One region of the Massilimicrobiota sp. SW1139 genome, then DNA from elsewhere that is predicted to be linked to it. Evidence: a T-box and tRNA genes for the amino acid it is inferred to sense, from the RefSeq annotation. Region 1 holds a T-box; the other holds one or more tRNA genes.

Region 1 (7,771 bases):
TCAACATTCAATCCATTGAAGATTTGTTCATTAACCTGATCTTCAACTTGCTGTAATTGTTCTAAAGTCATTTTTTGAGGATGAGTAAAGTCAAAACGTAATCTTTGATCATCTACATATGATCCAGCCTGTGAAACATGTTCTCCTAATACATTCTTTAAAGCTTTTTGTAAAAGATGTGTTGCTGTATGGTTATGAGTAATAAATGCACGTTTTCTTGTATCAACATACAAAGTTAATACATCTCCAACATGAATTGCACCTTTTTTAACGTTAACTATGTGTAAATGTTGTTGATGAGGTGCTTTATGAACATCTTTAACTTCAATTTCTGTAGAATCATTAGACATGATTCCTGTATCAGCACATTGTCCACCCATTTCAGCATAGAAAGTTGTCTGATCTAAAATGATTTCACCTTGGCTATCAATCACATCACATTTCACACCATCTTGGAATGTCGCAATGACTTTCGCCTGAATTGGTGTTGGATTATAAATGAATGTAGATGGGGCATCAAATGCCATTAAATCAGGCTTTTGTGATGACATAGATTCTAAATCACCACGGGCATTACGTGCACGTTCCTGTTGTGCTTTCATTTCTGCTTTGAAACCTTCTTCATCCACTTCAAAACCAGACTCTTCAGCAATTTCCACAGTTAATTCTAATGGGAAGCCATATGTATCATATAATTTAAAAGCATCTTCACCATTTAATAAATGATTTTGGCTTTTTTGTAACATCTGATTTAATAGTTTTTCTCCATTAGATAATGTCTTATGAAAAGCTTCTTCTTCTTTTTTTACTAAACCACTCACATATTCCACTTTAGCAGGTAGATAATCATAGAAATCTTTCATGATATCTGCAACCACACCAACAAGTTCATACATAAATGAATGATCAATACCAATCTTTTTACCATAACGCACTGCACGTCTTAAAATTCTTCTTAAAACATAACCACGTCCAGCATTATCAAATAATGCACCATCGCTTAATGCAAAAGTCACAGTACGAATATGATCGGCAATCACACGATAAGCCATTTTATTTTCTTGATATGGAACCTTTGCAAGCTTTTCAGTCGCATGGATAATTGGTAAGAATAAATCAGTATCAAAGTTTGTTTCTCCCTCTTGAATAATGCTGACTAATCTTTCTAATCCCATTCCTGTATCAATATTTTTTTGTGGTAATTCTTTATATTCTTTACGATCAATAGCTGGATTGCAGTCATATTGTGAAAAGACAACATTCCATACTTCAATGTAACGATCATTTTCCATTTCATCAAAGAATAATTTTTCTCCTAATCCTTCTGGATCATATTTTTCTCCACGATCATAGAAAATTTCTGAATCTGGTCCCCCTGGACCTTCTCCGATTTCCCAGAAATTATCATCTGTTTTTAAAATATGACTTGGATCAACATGACAAACTTCTGTCCAGATACGATAAGCTTCTTCATCATCAGTATAAACACTGATATAAAGTTTATCCTTATCAAAACCAATCCATTCAGGACTTGTTAAAAACTCCCATGCAAAAGGAATAGCTTCTGCCTTAAAGTAATCTCCAATTGAGAAGTTTCCTAACATTTCAAAGAAAGTATGGTGTCTTGCTGTTTTCCCAACATTTTCAATATCGTTTGTACGAATTGATTTTTGTGCATTCGCAATACGATTACATGCTGGCTTTTCTGTTCCATCAAAATATTTTTTTAATGCTGCAACCCCTGCATTGATCCATAATAATGTTGGATCATTATGTGGGATTAATGATGCTCCAGGTTCAATCATATGTCCTTTTGATTTGAAAAAATCCAAAAACATTTGTCTGACCTGATTACCTGTTAATTGTTTCATGATTTTCCTCCTTTTAATAAAAAAAGTCATTCCTGAAAAGGAACGACTATCATCGCGGTACCATCCTCATTCATAATGAATACTCATTATGCTCTTTGATCGTTAACGCCGATTTACGTTGATGTTTGCATCACTCTTAGAAGGTAGCTTTCTTTACAAGTATCCAGGAATTTTCACCAGCCATTCCCTCTCTTCAAGATCACTTATAAATACTTTTCTTCTTCAACGATTTGACTTTGATATTATATCCAATTTATTATCAAAAATCAATACTTCTTCTGATATTCAATATCAACAATACCATTATAAACATAACTTTTTATCAAAGATAATCTTGTTTCCTGATCAAAATCTTCAAATAAGCGTGTTCCTTTTCCAATTAATGTTGGAATCATAGAAATATGATATTCATCAATCATATTAGCCTGAATTAAAGGTGTAATCAATTGTTGACCACCACAAATCCAAATATCTTTTCCAGATTCCTGTTTTATTTTTTGGACTAATGAACAAATATCTTCAGATGTGACAATGACATGATCTGATGATAACTGAGTCAAAGATGATAAAACATAAATCTTTAATCCCTGATGAATCCAATATTGGTTGATTTTCTCTTCTATCATACGAAAAGCTGTTTCACTCATAATAACACTATCAACATGTTTTAATAAATGATGATAACTTTCTGTTTTTTCATCTGTAGGATTGTCACCATGTAGCCAATCTATACGTCCATGCTGATTGGTGATATATCCATCTAAACTCATTGCAATATACAAAATGACTTTTCTCACTATCATCCCTACTTTCTTTTTATTTTTTATGGTGATATGGGTAAATCCATTGAATAGTCTGAATCAGATAAGGTTCACATAGTAAGACAATGAATGTTGTCATCATATTATAAAATGTATGCATATTGGCTATTTGATGGAGGGGTGATAATGGTGTCCATCCTGCAATCCAATCAACGAGAGGAATCATCTGTGAGATAATTAAAAAACTGATAGCTCCTACAACATTAAAAAGAAAATGAAACAGCGCTAGACGTTTTCCATTGCGCGATCCTTTTAAAGAAGCAAGAAAACCCGTTATACACGTTCCTAAATCAAAACCTAGAATCAGATAAACAGCCTGATGAAAAGAAATCAACTGTTTAGAAGCGAGAATTTGTAAAATACCAATGGATGCTGATGAACTTTGAATCAAAGCTGTAAACAACATACCGATACAGACACCCCATATTGGATTTTGAATATGCATTAAAGCATTCACAAATGTGGATGAGTATTGTAGGGGCAACATGGATTGAGCCATCATTTCAAGTCCCATAAATAATAGTCCTAAAGCCATCATCACTTGTCCACATAGATGCTTGATGCCATGACTTATCAGATATAAACATACGCCTACAAAGGCTAACAATGGCGCAAACATGCCAATATCTAAAGCAATCATCTGTCCTGTTATGGTTGTCCCAATATTAGCTCCCATCATAACCCAGATAGCTCTTTTCAATGACATGATATGAGCATTTAAAAATCCAATGAGAATAACACTCATAGCAGATGAACTTTGAATCAGGCATGTCAACAAAGTCCCTACACCAATAGCTTTCCACTTATGATTGGTCAGTTTTAATAAAAAGATTTCTAATCTTTCTCCCAGTCCTTCTGTTAATCCTTCTGATAACAGTTCCATGCCAAACAGAAATAATGCCAATCCTCCTAACAGTCCTAAATAATGAGAAATTGTCATGGCTTCACACCCCTTTATTATCATATATGATAACAAAGAAAAAATTTGTAAAATCTTTATCGGTTTTCATGATGCATAATTCTCTTAATATCATCACCAATACGTAAATTCTTGAAAAGTTCTCCAATAAAAACGACATATGACAATAATAGTGGCGAAAAAATCATACCAATCAGACCAAAAAGATCTCCAAAGAAAGTCAATGCTATTAAAAGAAGAATAGGATGTAAATGAATGCCTTTAGAAAATAAATAAGGTTGTAAATAAGAAGATTCTAAATATTGTAAAACCATAATCACAATAAGAGATGCATAACCAAGATGCTGATCAATAAAGAATTCATAAATAACAACTGGTATGCCACCAATATAAGGTCCAACATAAGGAATGAGATTTGTAAGTGATAAAAATAATGCAATCCAAACTGCAAAATTCTGATTTATAAAAAAGAAAGGAATAAAGCACATCAAAAAGAAGAAGAAAAAATCTAAAATCATTGATTTCATAAACTGATATGTTGTGAGTTTTAATTTTTTTAGTGTCTGCATACAGATGCCCTGTTTTTCAAAAGGAAGATAGACAATAGCTTTTTCAATTAAATGAAGATTATCATAAGATAAATAAAATGAAATGCCTAATGCTATAAAAATATTTCCAACCCAGTAAATGACTGTCTGTGTCCAACCATTAAACATATCTATAAAATAATCAATGACCTGATATTCTTCTAAAAAACGAATAAAAGTAGAAAAAATAGGATTGACCATAATCTGACTATCACAGATACGATGATAAAAAATAAGACATTGATCTAATAAATAAGGGATTAAAAAATAACAGCTTAAAATAAAAAACAATGAAAAAGATAAATATAAGTGTGTTACAACAACTTTTCTAGAAAGGCGATCACTGGTAAAATAATCAATCAGGGGATCAATAAGAAAATGAAAAAACAATGCAATAACAACAGGAAAAATCAATTGAAAAATATAAATCAATAATGATCCTATACGAAATAAAGTATAAACATAATAAAGTAAAATAGCACAAATACAAAAAATGATGAGAGAACGAGCGATATTGTTTCTTTTCATTTCAACCTCCACGACAAGAAAAGGACTACAATGAGTCCTTTTGTACTTCTTAAAGTTGTTCCTTAATCGCTTTTTTGGCTTTATGAACAGAATGTTCGATGTTATCGGCACATGGCATATCACTCATCATAATCATTGCCGCAGCAACAATTCCTGCCGAGAAAAAAGCAACAGCTAATTTTGACATGATTATTCACTCCTTTAAAAGTACAATCTTAGTATGTCCTGATTATTCAAAATCATACAAAGAAATTTCAGGAGTTTCGTTCATTCTTGAAATCAATGTCGTTTTCCTTCGATCATCTTGTTCTCGACTAATTCCATATTGAAAAGCCTGATGATTTCCTAAAAACCATAAAGATTGTTTTGCTCGTGTTAATCCTGTATAAATCAGATTCTTTTTCAACATAATATAATAGTCTTTTAAAACAGGCATGATGACAATTTTAAATTCATTTCCCTGTGATTTATGAACACTCATGCAATAAGCATGTGTCAATGTATAAAATTCCTGTGGCGTATATTCAACAATAGTTCCATCAAAATCAACAATCATCATATCTGATAAATATTCAAAATTATCTTTATAACAGATTTCTACCAATGTTCCTATATCACCATTAAAAACATTATCTTCAATACGATTTTTTAACTGTAAAATCTTATCGCCTTCTCTAAATAAACGTTTACCCACACGCAGTTCATTTTTAAATCCATCTTGAGGATTAAATAATTCCTGTAGACAATCATTTAAAGCATCAATACCAGCAACACCATTATACATTGGTGCTAAAACTTGTATATCATGCACATCATAGCCATCTTCTAATGCTTTTGTGACTAATACACGTACATACTTGACAACATCATAGGCGGCACATGTTTGAAAATGAATATCCTGATACTTTGAAAATAAAGTTTCATCATATTGATTATTGCGAATACTATGGGCTAATTGAACAATACCACTTTCTTTGGATTGACGATATATATGATGTAAAGCAATGGTTGGGATACGCTGACAACTGATGAGATCATTTAAAACACGACCAGGTGCCACAGATGGCAATTGCTGATCATCTCCAATCAAAAGAATTTGACTGACTTTTTGACAAGCTAACAAAAGATGTGAAAACAATAAAGAATCGACCATTGAAAACTCATCAATGATCAATAAATCCACATCTAATGGATTTTTCTCATTAATCGCAAAAGTATTTGTATGTAAATCCCATTTCAATAAACGATGAATGGTACAAGCTTCCACTCCTGTCACTTCAGTCAAACGTTTAGCTGCTCTACCAGTTGGTGCAACAACAGCTAATTTTTGATCAGGATTTAAACGCTGATAGATTTTAATCATAGCATTGACAATCGTTGTTTTTCCAGTTCCTGGCCCACCTGTAATAATCATGGCTGATTGTTTTAAAAAGAGTGTCATCGCTTCTTTTTGAAAATGATCATATTGAATAGATAACTCTGTTTCTAAATCTGCAATAATGGTATCAATTTCCTGCTGGTCATATTCATATAAAGGCGCATGAAGCCATTTTTGAAAGATTTTTGATATTTGTATTTCACTTTGATATAAATCATAAGGATAGTAGCGATCATCTTCCTGAATAATTTTACGTTGTTCAAGAACATCCTGCAAAGCTGTTTCAAAACTTTCATCATCAATTTGAGGAATATAGCGATGAAATCTTTTCGCGATAGCCTCAAAGTTATGATATGTACTTCCATCTTGAAAACAGGATTCTTTTAAAGCATAAACAATAGCTGCCTGAATACGATGATGATCATGTTGATCAACACCTATTTTCAATGCCAGATCATCTGCTGTTTTAAAACCAATTCCATCAATATCATCAATTAACTGATAAGGATTATTCTGTAAGATATCCAATGTTTTTTCCTGATAGACAGCTTGAATTAAAGCCAGATGACGTGTTGAAATACCATGTCCCATGAAAAACATCAAAACTTCCTGATCGAAATCCTGGGAATTTAACACACTCGCAATCGTTTCACGTTTGGTTTCATTCATACCACGAACATGATCTAAAACATGCTTATCTTCTTTAATCTTACTTAATGCATCTTGACCTAAAGCTTCCACAATAGCACTGGCTTGTTTTTCACCAATCCCTTTAAATAAAGGACTAGATAAATAGCGAATGATTTCACTTTCCTCATTCGCTAAAACAATCTCATAAGATTGAATCTGAAATTGTTTCCCATATTTAGGATGAATCACATAATCACCCTGAAAATGATATTTATCCTGTAGATTTACATAACTCATATAGCCCGTTGCTAGAATTGGTTTATCTTCCTGTTCACTATCAATCAGACAGACAATAAACTTTGTATCCTCACTATAAAACCTAATACGTTTAATAATTCCCGTGTATTCTAACATTATAAGTATGTAATCTCCTTATCATCTTTATACACTTTATCAATCGTTCCTCCACCAAGACAGACATCACCCTGATAAAAGACTGCGGCCTGACCAGGCGTTACAGCTTTGACAGGTTGTTTGAATGTCACATAAAGTGTTGTTTCATCAACAAAATGAATCGAAACTTCATTATCTTTTTGACGATATCTAAATTTGGCTGTGCAATCATATTCTCCCGATGGTTTTTGACTACCGATCCAATTGACATCCGTAATTAAAGCACCTTCGCTCATTAACCATTGATTCTGATCACCTTGGCACACATATAAAATATTATCATCATACTTTTTACCCACAACAAACCAGGCATCACCTGGACCACCAATACCTAAACCTTTACGTTGTCCAATTGTATAATACATAATGCCTTGATGTTCACCGACAACTTGACCAGTTTCAATATCTACCATCTTTCCAGCTTTGGCTGGAATATAATTTTTCAAGAACTCTCTAAAATCTCTTTCTCCAATAAAACAGATTCCTGTACTGTCTTTTTTATGAGCCACTGGCAAGTTTAAATCTTCTGCCAATTGTCTGACTTCTGGTTTTGTCATATTTCCAATTGGAAATAATGAAGACTG
Region 2 (7,771 bases), on a different contig from region 1:
GTGACTGCATACCAATGACAATCACATCACCTGGTCCAACCTCAAATGAACCAGATGGTGTAATAGTTGTCATATGTCCATCAATAATGTGAACAATTTCCAGCCATTCATGCCAATGAACTTCTATAGTGGAAGGTGCTTCATTACTTCCTGCTGAATCTATAAACAAACAATATTTATTATCATCATAATTTCTAATACTACTATCAACATCTTCATATTCTTCATCGAAAATCAATCTCATTTCTATCACCAGCAACATTCTAACATATTTTTCTACATCACATCAATCAAGATCTTTTCCATTTGTACGAATGACTTTTTTATACCACTCAAAAGATTTCTTACGTGTTCTTTGAAGTGTACCTTCTCCAAAATCATCCATATCAACATAGACAAAGCCATAACGTTTTTTCATTTCTCCTGTTCCCGCAGAAACAAGATCAATACAACCCCAAGGTGTATAACCTATAACATCTACACCATCATAATCAATAGCTTTTTGAATTTGTTGAATATGTTTTCTTAAATAATCAATGCGGTAATCATCTTGAATACTACCATCTTCTTCAATTGTATCTAAAGCTCCTAAACCATTTTCAACAATCATAAGTGGAAGTTGATATTTATCGTATAAACGATTTAAAACAAGTCTTAAACCTTGTGGATCGATAGGCCATCCCCATTCACTTTCTTCAAGATATGGGTTTTTAACGCCACCTAACTGATTACCACCTGATTTTTCATTATTTCCACGTGTTGAAATAACAGACGAATTATAATAACTAAATGATATAAAATCTACTGTCCCTAAAAGAAGAATTTGTTCATCACCATCTTCTTTTTGTAAAATGATATTCTGTCTTTCTAATTCCTTTAATTTATAGGCTGGATAATAACCACGGCATTGAACATCATAGTAGAAATCTTTAAAATCTCTCGCCATTTCCATTTCAGCAATAGCATCATCTGGGCAACATGTTTCCGGATAGAATAAAATATTAGCAATCATTAAACCAATCTGAAAATCCGGATTAATTTGATGTCCTAAATAAACTGCTTTTGCACTAGCAAGTAACAAATGATAAATGGCCTGTTGCTGTTTTTGAGGATTGGATGCTTCTGTAATACCTAAAGTAGAATAATCTCTTAAAAAATTAATTTCATTAAAAGTTAACCAGTATTTAACTTTATTTTGATAACGCGTAAAAATAGTACGACAGTAGTTCATAAAGAAATCTATTGTTCTACGATCTAACCAGCCTTCATATTGATGAGCTAAATGAAGTGGTAAATCAAAATGATTGATTGTCACAAGTGGTTCAATTCCATATTTATGGCATTCATCAAAAACATCATCATAGAATTTTAAACCTTCTTCATTAGGTTGATCATCATCACCATGAGGAAAAATACGTGACCAGTTAATAGACATTCTAAACGTTTTATATCCCATTTCACCCATTAAAGCAATATCTTCTTTATAGTGATGATAAAAATCAGTTGCTACATGACTTGGATAATAAACATCTTCGTCAACAATAGCTTTTGCATCTTTTGGCACATCTTCAAAACGATTAATTTCTTTTTTTGTTCCATCCTCAAGTTCAATTATAATACGTCGAGGATGTTTTTGATCACCATTTGTAATGGTATCAGCAGTCGCCAAGCCTTTACCACCACTCAAATAACCACCTTCGTATTGATTGGCTGCTGTAGCACCACCCCATAAAAAGTCTTTAGGAAATCCCATATTTTACCTCCTTAAATTTTTCTTTTTGCATTTGCATAAGCATCACTTCGCTGAATCCAATCTAAAAATTCTTCAATACACCTGTCCCAGAAACGCCATTCATGTTCATAGCCTGGTACACTCAACCATGTTAATGGCATCTTTTTTTCTTTTAAACTTTTAACGAATTGAACATTCGTATCATAAAGAAAATCCTTATCACCACAAGCCATATAAATAGGAATCTCTTGTTGACATTGATCTAAAACTTCATAAAGATCAATTGGATTTCCCTGCATTTCAATACCTGGTGAAAATGCACCAATTGCACTATATCTTTCAGGATGACTCAATCCATGATAAAGAGCACCAAATCCACCCATAGAAAGTCCTGCAATATAAGTATCTTCTTTTCTTGTAGAAACAGGGAAAACCTGAGTAATAAATTCTGGTAATTCATTTTCTATAAAATCTGCAAATAAATCCTCATCTTGATCAATATATTTTTTATTTTCACCTGAAATCATAACAACAGCAATCTGTCTTTCTTCAGCATATAATTCAACATTTGTATAACCACACCATTGTGCATGATTATTTCCATATCCATGCAAAAGATAGAGTACAGGAAATTTCTTATGATAATCATGATGAATTTTTCCTTTATTAATCATACTTTCAGGAATCGTCACTGTTGGTAAAATGACATCAATATCAACAGTTCTCATTAATGTATATGAAATGACATTACATTGTATTTTTGCCATAATGTTTTCTCCTTTCCAAAAATAAGTTTGTCTAAACAAACTTCTATTTTGCTTTTAATTCTTGTTCTTGTTTTAAAGCATTGTTATCATCAATTAAGAAGAATGGTAAATACATGATAAAATGAATAGCCAAGCTTATTAACCATAATAACAACATGAAGACTCCACCTTGGAAGAACACAGTAATGAATCCAGGTGTTACCCAAGGCATAGAAATTGTCGGATTAAAAGATATTGGTAAAATACCAATTAAAGCCCAAGCAACTAATCCTGAAGCTGCAGGTGAAAAGACCATTGGAATCACATATAAAGGATTTAACATAATTGGGAAACCAAAAATGATTGGTTCATTAATATTGAAAATATTAGCTGGGATAACAAGTTTACGCATTGCTTTATACTTTTCAGATTTTGCAAATAGGGTTGCAATACATAATCCTAATGTATTTCCTGCACCACCAATTTGAACACAAGCCCCTAAAATTCCAAAAATAAGATAAGGCATTGTTTCCCCGGCTAGAAAAGCTTCAGTGTTAGCCATAGAAGCCATCATTAAAACAGGCATATATGGCATTAAAATAGCATTTGGATGAATACCAAAGAACCAGATTAAATTCATTAATGAAAAGACAATAATTAATGATATTGGTGAAGCTCCAAAATATGAAATTGGCTGACCAATAAGTGTTGAAACAACATTGAATACATTTCCATATGGTGTAAATGTACATGCCCATTTTAAGGCAAAAACTAATGTAAAGATAATCATGGCCACAAATGTAGGTGCTAATGACATACTTACCATTGGTGGTACTGAATCTGGTAATTTCAATTTCAAGTTTTTACTCATTAAAAAACAGTATAATCTTGGAATTAATAAACCTAAAATTAATGCCAAGAAAATTCCGTCACTCCCCATATAATTGGTAGCTAAAGCTGAAACTGAACTTCCTGCTTCATTAGTAAAGGTTTGAATTGGCATTAAAATAATAAACGCTGCTGTAGACATGACAGCTCCAATAATTCCTTGCTCACCTTCATTTCTAGTAAAACAATATCCAATTGCTCCTACAACATAAATAGCAAGTAAAGATAATGTTAAAGATACAACCTCTTGCCCTACTGTATATAATCCTGTACTGTTTAAAAAATCAACCCATGGATCAATAGGCAAATTAGACAAAACGGCAATAACTGCTACCCCTAATGTAATTGGCATTGTATACATAAAACCTTCTGTTAATGCTTTAATGTATTTACTATTGGCGACCATTGTTGCAAATGGACCAACAACTTTTTCTAAGCCAGTCTGTAGCTTATTAAAAAAATCCATATTTTTCCTCCTCCTATTATGAAATTCGTAGCGCTAAATCCCTTCCATTTTCTAAACAAAGTATAACCTACTTTTTCTATATAAAATGTTTTATTTTTAATATTTTTATGAACGATAATAAACAAAAAAACTGCCTAAGCAGTTTTATTGATATTGAATATTTTGTTGTCTATTTAATGGATAGATAGATAATTGTGAAGCAGAAACTTTATTTTTCATTTGAATACAATGAATTTGATTATTTTCATATGTCTTGTAATAATAAGCCCCTTCATTCATACTCATACAACAAGAATAAACCGTATAATCTTCTTGATTTTGCATTGTTTTTACTGAACCTTTGACCATTGCGACAGCATCTAAAATATGAAAAATCTGACTGATATTCTCTTCTTCTCTTTCACTCATTGTTGCATTTTCCTTTAACCACAATGTTTTCACAAAACGTGAAGCAGGTGAAAAATCACCAGGAATACCGATTGTCCCAAATCCGTTTCCATAAGGCTTCAATGATTGATCCGTTAAATGATCTTGAGGATAAGAAGATGTTAAATGCATATAATTATGGACGTTCCATTGATGATACGGATAAGGTGGATTGTTGGTTAAAATATGAAAAGCATCTTGATAAACCTGCAATCCTGATTCTGTTGATTCCAGAATCAGACTCTCTTTTTGATCGGCAATGATCCAATGTAAAGGTGCTAAAGGCAATTTTTCATGGAAAGGAATATCTAAAAGATGAAAATGATCAATGACCTTTTTGACCTCTTGTACGCTTTGATATTGCCCTAAGATATAGGGAATCAATTCATAAGGCGTTATATTGGTTTTGTTGGCCTGTTCAGGAAAATAACGAGCATTCCCTGGAAAATATAAGCCAGCCATGCATAATCCCTTTTCATTCATAGCTTCAGCATATAATGGATAGTTTTCCATAACCGTTGCCATACCAATCATTGCATATTGATTTTTAAACAATGTTCCATTTTTTAATGGAAAAGAATAATGTCTTGGTGTCAATACAACTTGTTCACCAAATGTTGTTTCCAGATCTAAATTTCTACCAAAATACCCATTTAATTGAAATGCTGTACACATATCAAAATCACCTCATTACCATTATAGACCAATTTCTATCAAATAACAAAAAAACCTATATTGACATATAGGTTACATACATAATGGTGGAGCTTAGCGGGATCGAACCGCTGACCTCCTGCGTGCAAAGCAGGCGCTCTCCCAGCTGAGCTAAAACCCCATTATTCAATTATACATGGTGGGCCTGAATGGACTTGAACCATCGACCTCACCCTTATCAGGGGTGCGCTCTAACCAGCTGAGCTACAGGCCCATGTATATATATATAACAGTTATTAATGGTGGGCCTGAATGGACTTGAACCATCGACCTCACCCTTATCAGGGGTGCGCTCTAACCAGCTGAGCTACAGGCCCATTAACGACTGCCCTAATATATTAGCATAGGCTTCTTTTTTCGTCAATACTTTTTTTATTTTTTAAGATATATTTTTATAATGGAGCAGATAAAGCCTGAAAGTAATCCTGTATTCCATCACTAATCACTGTTGCCAGCTTTTTATGATAACTGCGACTTTTTAACTGTCCTCTTTCATTAGCATTAGATAAAAAGCCACATTCAATCAATACTCCCAGCGATTGTGTTGCACGCAATATATAAAAACTGCTTGATGAAATATTTTTCCTTGTTCCCGTTAAAGTTTTCATTTGATTATGAATACTATCAGCTAATCTTTTCCCATCCTCACTTTTTTTATAATAAAAAACTTGTGATCCCCAGGCACTAGAATTTGAAGAATTCAAATGAATACTTAAAAATAAATCTGGCTGATATTCATCAATCTTTAACGCTCTTAAATACATATCATCCTGTTTAGAATAGTTATAATTTCTTCTTGTCATATCCTGATCATCTGTTCTTGTCATATAAACCGTTGCTCCACGTGATTCCAATTCTTCTTTCAATGCAAAACTGATTTCCAAATTTAATTCATCTTCATCGACTCCAGCAATACTCGCTCCATTGTCTAAACCCCCGTGACCAGGGTCCAAAACTATCACTCTTTGATTTAACAATTGTGATGATGAAACATGAATAACTGGTTTATATAAACATGTACATAAAGCAAAAAGAATAATAAAAGACATCATTTTTTTCATATGAATCATCACCCGTTTATTTATATGAAAAAAGAAATGTCTTTATGCTTAGAGTCTTTCTCCTTATATTAACCTTTAGCGACAGATAAGCGTTTTTTCTTTAAATCTTTTCCAATTGTCAACATCATTGTTAAATAACATGCGCCTCCACCAATAAAGTTACTGATAGCTTCAGCAATAAAAACACCATCAATACCCATATATATAGGTAAAATCAAAGTCAATGGAACAACGATCATCACTTTTCTAAAAAGTGAAAAGAAAACCGCCTGTTTAGACTTTCCTAATCCTACCGCCACAGCTTGCCCTGTCATTTGAAAAGCCATCATAAAAAAGCCAAAAAAGTATAAATGAATAGCTTGCGTTCCATGTGTTATGATTTCTGGATTATGACTAAAGATCTGAATATAAAATTGAGGAAACAAAGTAATACTGAGCCATAAAAGAAAACTCGTTAAGAAGCAAGTGATTGTTGTAAAACGAATAGCTTTTAAAACTCTTTGATATTGTTTAGCTCCATAATTATAGCCAAGCACTGGCTGTGAAGCGTTAGCTAAGCCTTGTCCTGGTAAAGATACAACCTCTCTAATAGAATTAATAATTGTCATAATCGCAATATAGAAATCTCCACCATATGTCTGAAGTGTGGCATTACAAACAATTGTGACAACAGAATTTGTCAATCCCATCATAAATCCAGCCATCCCTAAAGCAAATATTTTTTTCACATGTTTTATTTTTAATTTCAGTCTTTCTTTTTTTAATTTCAATATCGTTTTTTGACCTGTTAAAAATTGGAATGTCCATAAGGCAGACACAAACTGTGATATTACAGTCGCAAGCGCTGCACCTTTGACTCCCATTGCTAAAACAAAAATAAAGATAGGATCCAAAATAATATTTGTTACAGCACCTAATAAAACTGTCATCATGCCTATTTTCGCAAAACCTTGACTATTAATAAAACTATTCATGCCTAAACCAATCAAAACAAATGGCGTTCCCAATAAATAAATACTCATATAATCATTTGCATATGCAATGGTATTCTGACTGGCTCCAAAAGCCCATAATAATGGTTCTTTAAACAATAGTCCAACAATCATAATCAAAACTGAAAAAAGAATCAGTAAAGAAAACGAATTTCCCATAATTTCTTCTGCCAAATCATGATCTCCACTTCCTCTCGCTATAGAACAAAGTGGTGAACCACCCATACCAAATAAATTCGCAAAAGCAATGACAATAGAAATTAAAGGCAAACATAAACCTAAGCCACTCATCGCAAGAGTAGCTACATCAGGTAATCTTCCAATATAAATACGATCAACAACGTTATATAAAATATTGATAAACTGTGCAACAATCATTGGTCCAGCAATATGTAAAATATGCTGAGATACATTTCCTAATGCAAAGTTATTTTGATTTTGCATTTATATAAGCTGTAATAAATCTAATGGTTTTTCTAAAACAATTGTTGCATTTTTCATTTCTTCTTTAGCGACATTACCCCATTTGGCATATCCAAAATCTATATGAGCATTTTGAGAAGCCAATTCATCTGAACGAGCATCACCAATATAAATCACTTCATCAGGTTGAAGCTGTAATCTTTTTAAACATTCTAGTAATGGTGTTGGATCTGGTTTATGTTTATCAGTATCTTCTGCTAATATTGTAGCTTTCATATATTTATCCAACCCTTTTTCAACCATATCAATTTGATATTGAGCCT

Evidence for each region. The T-box of region 1 lies ahead of alaS (alanine--tRNA ligase). A T-box ahead of a tRNA ligase gene usually reads a tRNA of that ligase, here a tRNA-Ala.
Region 2: it has a tRNA-Ala gene. The T-box ahead of alaS (alanine--tRNA ligase) is inferred to sense a tRNA for this amino acid. The anticodon was not compared.

The regions. Positions count from the first base shown of each region.
Region 1 is NZ_SJOR01000004.1:164,352-172,122, reverse strand. It holds gene alaS (alanine--tRNA ligase) at 1-1,871, opposite strand, end outside; T-box leader at 1,907-2,106, opposite strand; gene E0K96_RS04190 (dihydrofolate reductase family protein) at 2,138-2,674, opposite strand; gene E0K96_RS04185 (Na/Pi cotransporter family protein) at 2,688-3,632, opposite strand; gene E0K96_RS04180 (AI-2E family transporter) at 3,689-4,726, opposite strand; gene E0K96_RS04175 (hypothetical protein) at 4,776-4,913, opposite strand; gene recD2 (SF1B family DNA helicase RecD2) at 4,956-7,148, opposite strand; gene mnmA (tRNA 2-thiouridine(34) synthase MnmA) at 7,148-7,771, opposite strand, start outside.
Region 2 is NZ_SJOR01000009.1:18,913-26,683, reverse strand. It holds gene E0K96_RS06645 (helix-turn-helix transcriptional regulator) at 1-244, opposite strand, end outside; gene E0K96_RS06640 (family 1 glycosylhydrolase) at 287-1,753, opposite strand; gene E0K96_RS06635 (alpha/beta hydrolase) at 1,765-2,499, opposite strand; gene E0K96_RS06630 (PTS sugar transporter subunit IIC) at 2,543-3,832, opposite strand; gene bsh (choloylglycine hydrolase) at 3,977-4,933, opposite strand; tRNA gene E0K96_RS06620 (tRNA-Ala) at 5,018-5,093, opposite strand; tRNA gene E0K96_RS06615 (tRNA-Ile) at 5,110-5,186, opposite strand; tRNA gene E0K96_RS06610 (tRNA-Ile) at 5,213-5,289, opposite strand; gene E0K96_RS06605 (N-acetylmuramoyl-L-alanine amidase) at 5,365-6,033, opposite strand; gene E0K96_RS06600 (MATE family efflux transporter) at 6,102-7,469, opposite strand; gene E0K96_RS06595 (HAD family hydrolase) at 7,470-7,771, opposite strand, start outside.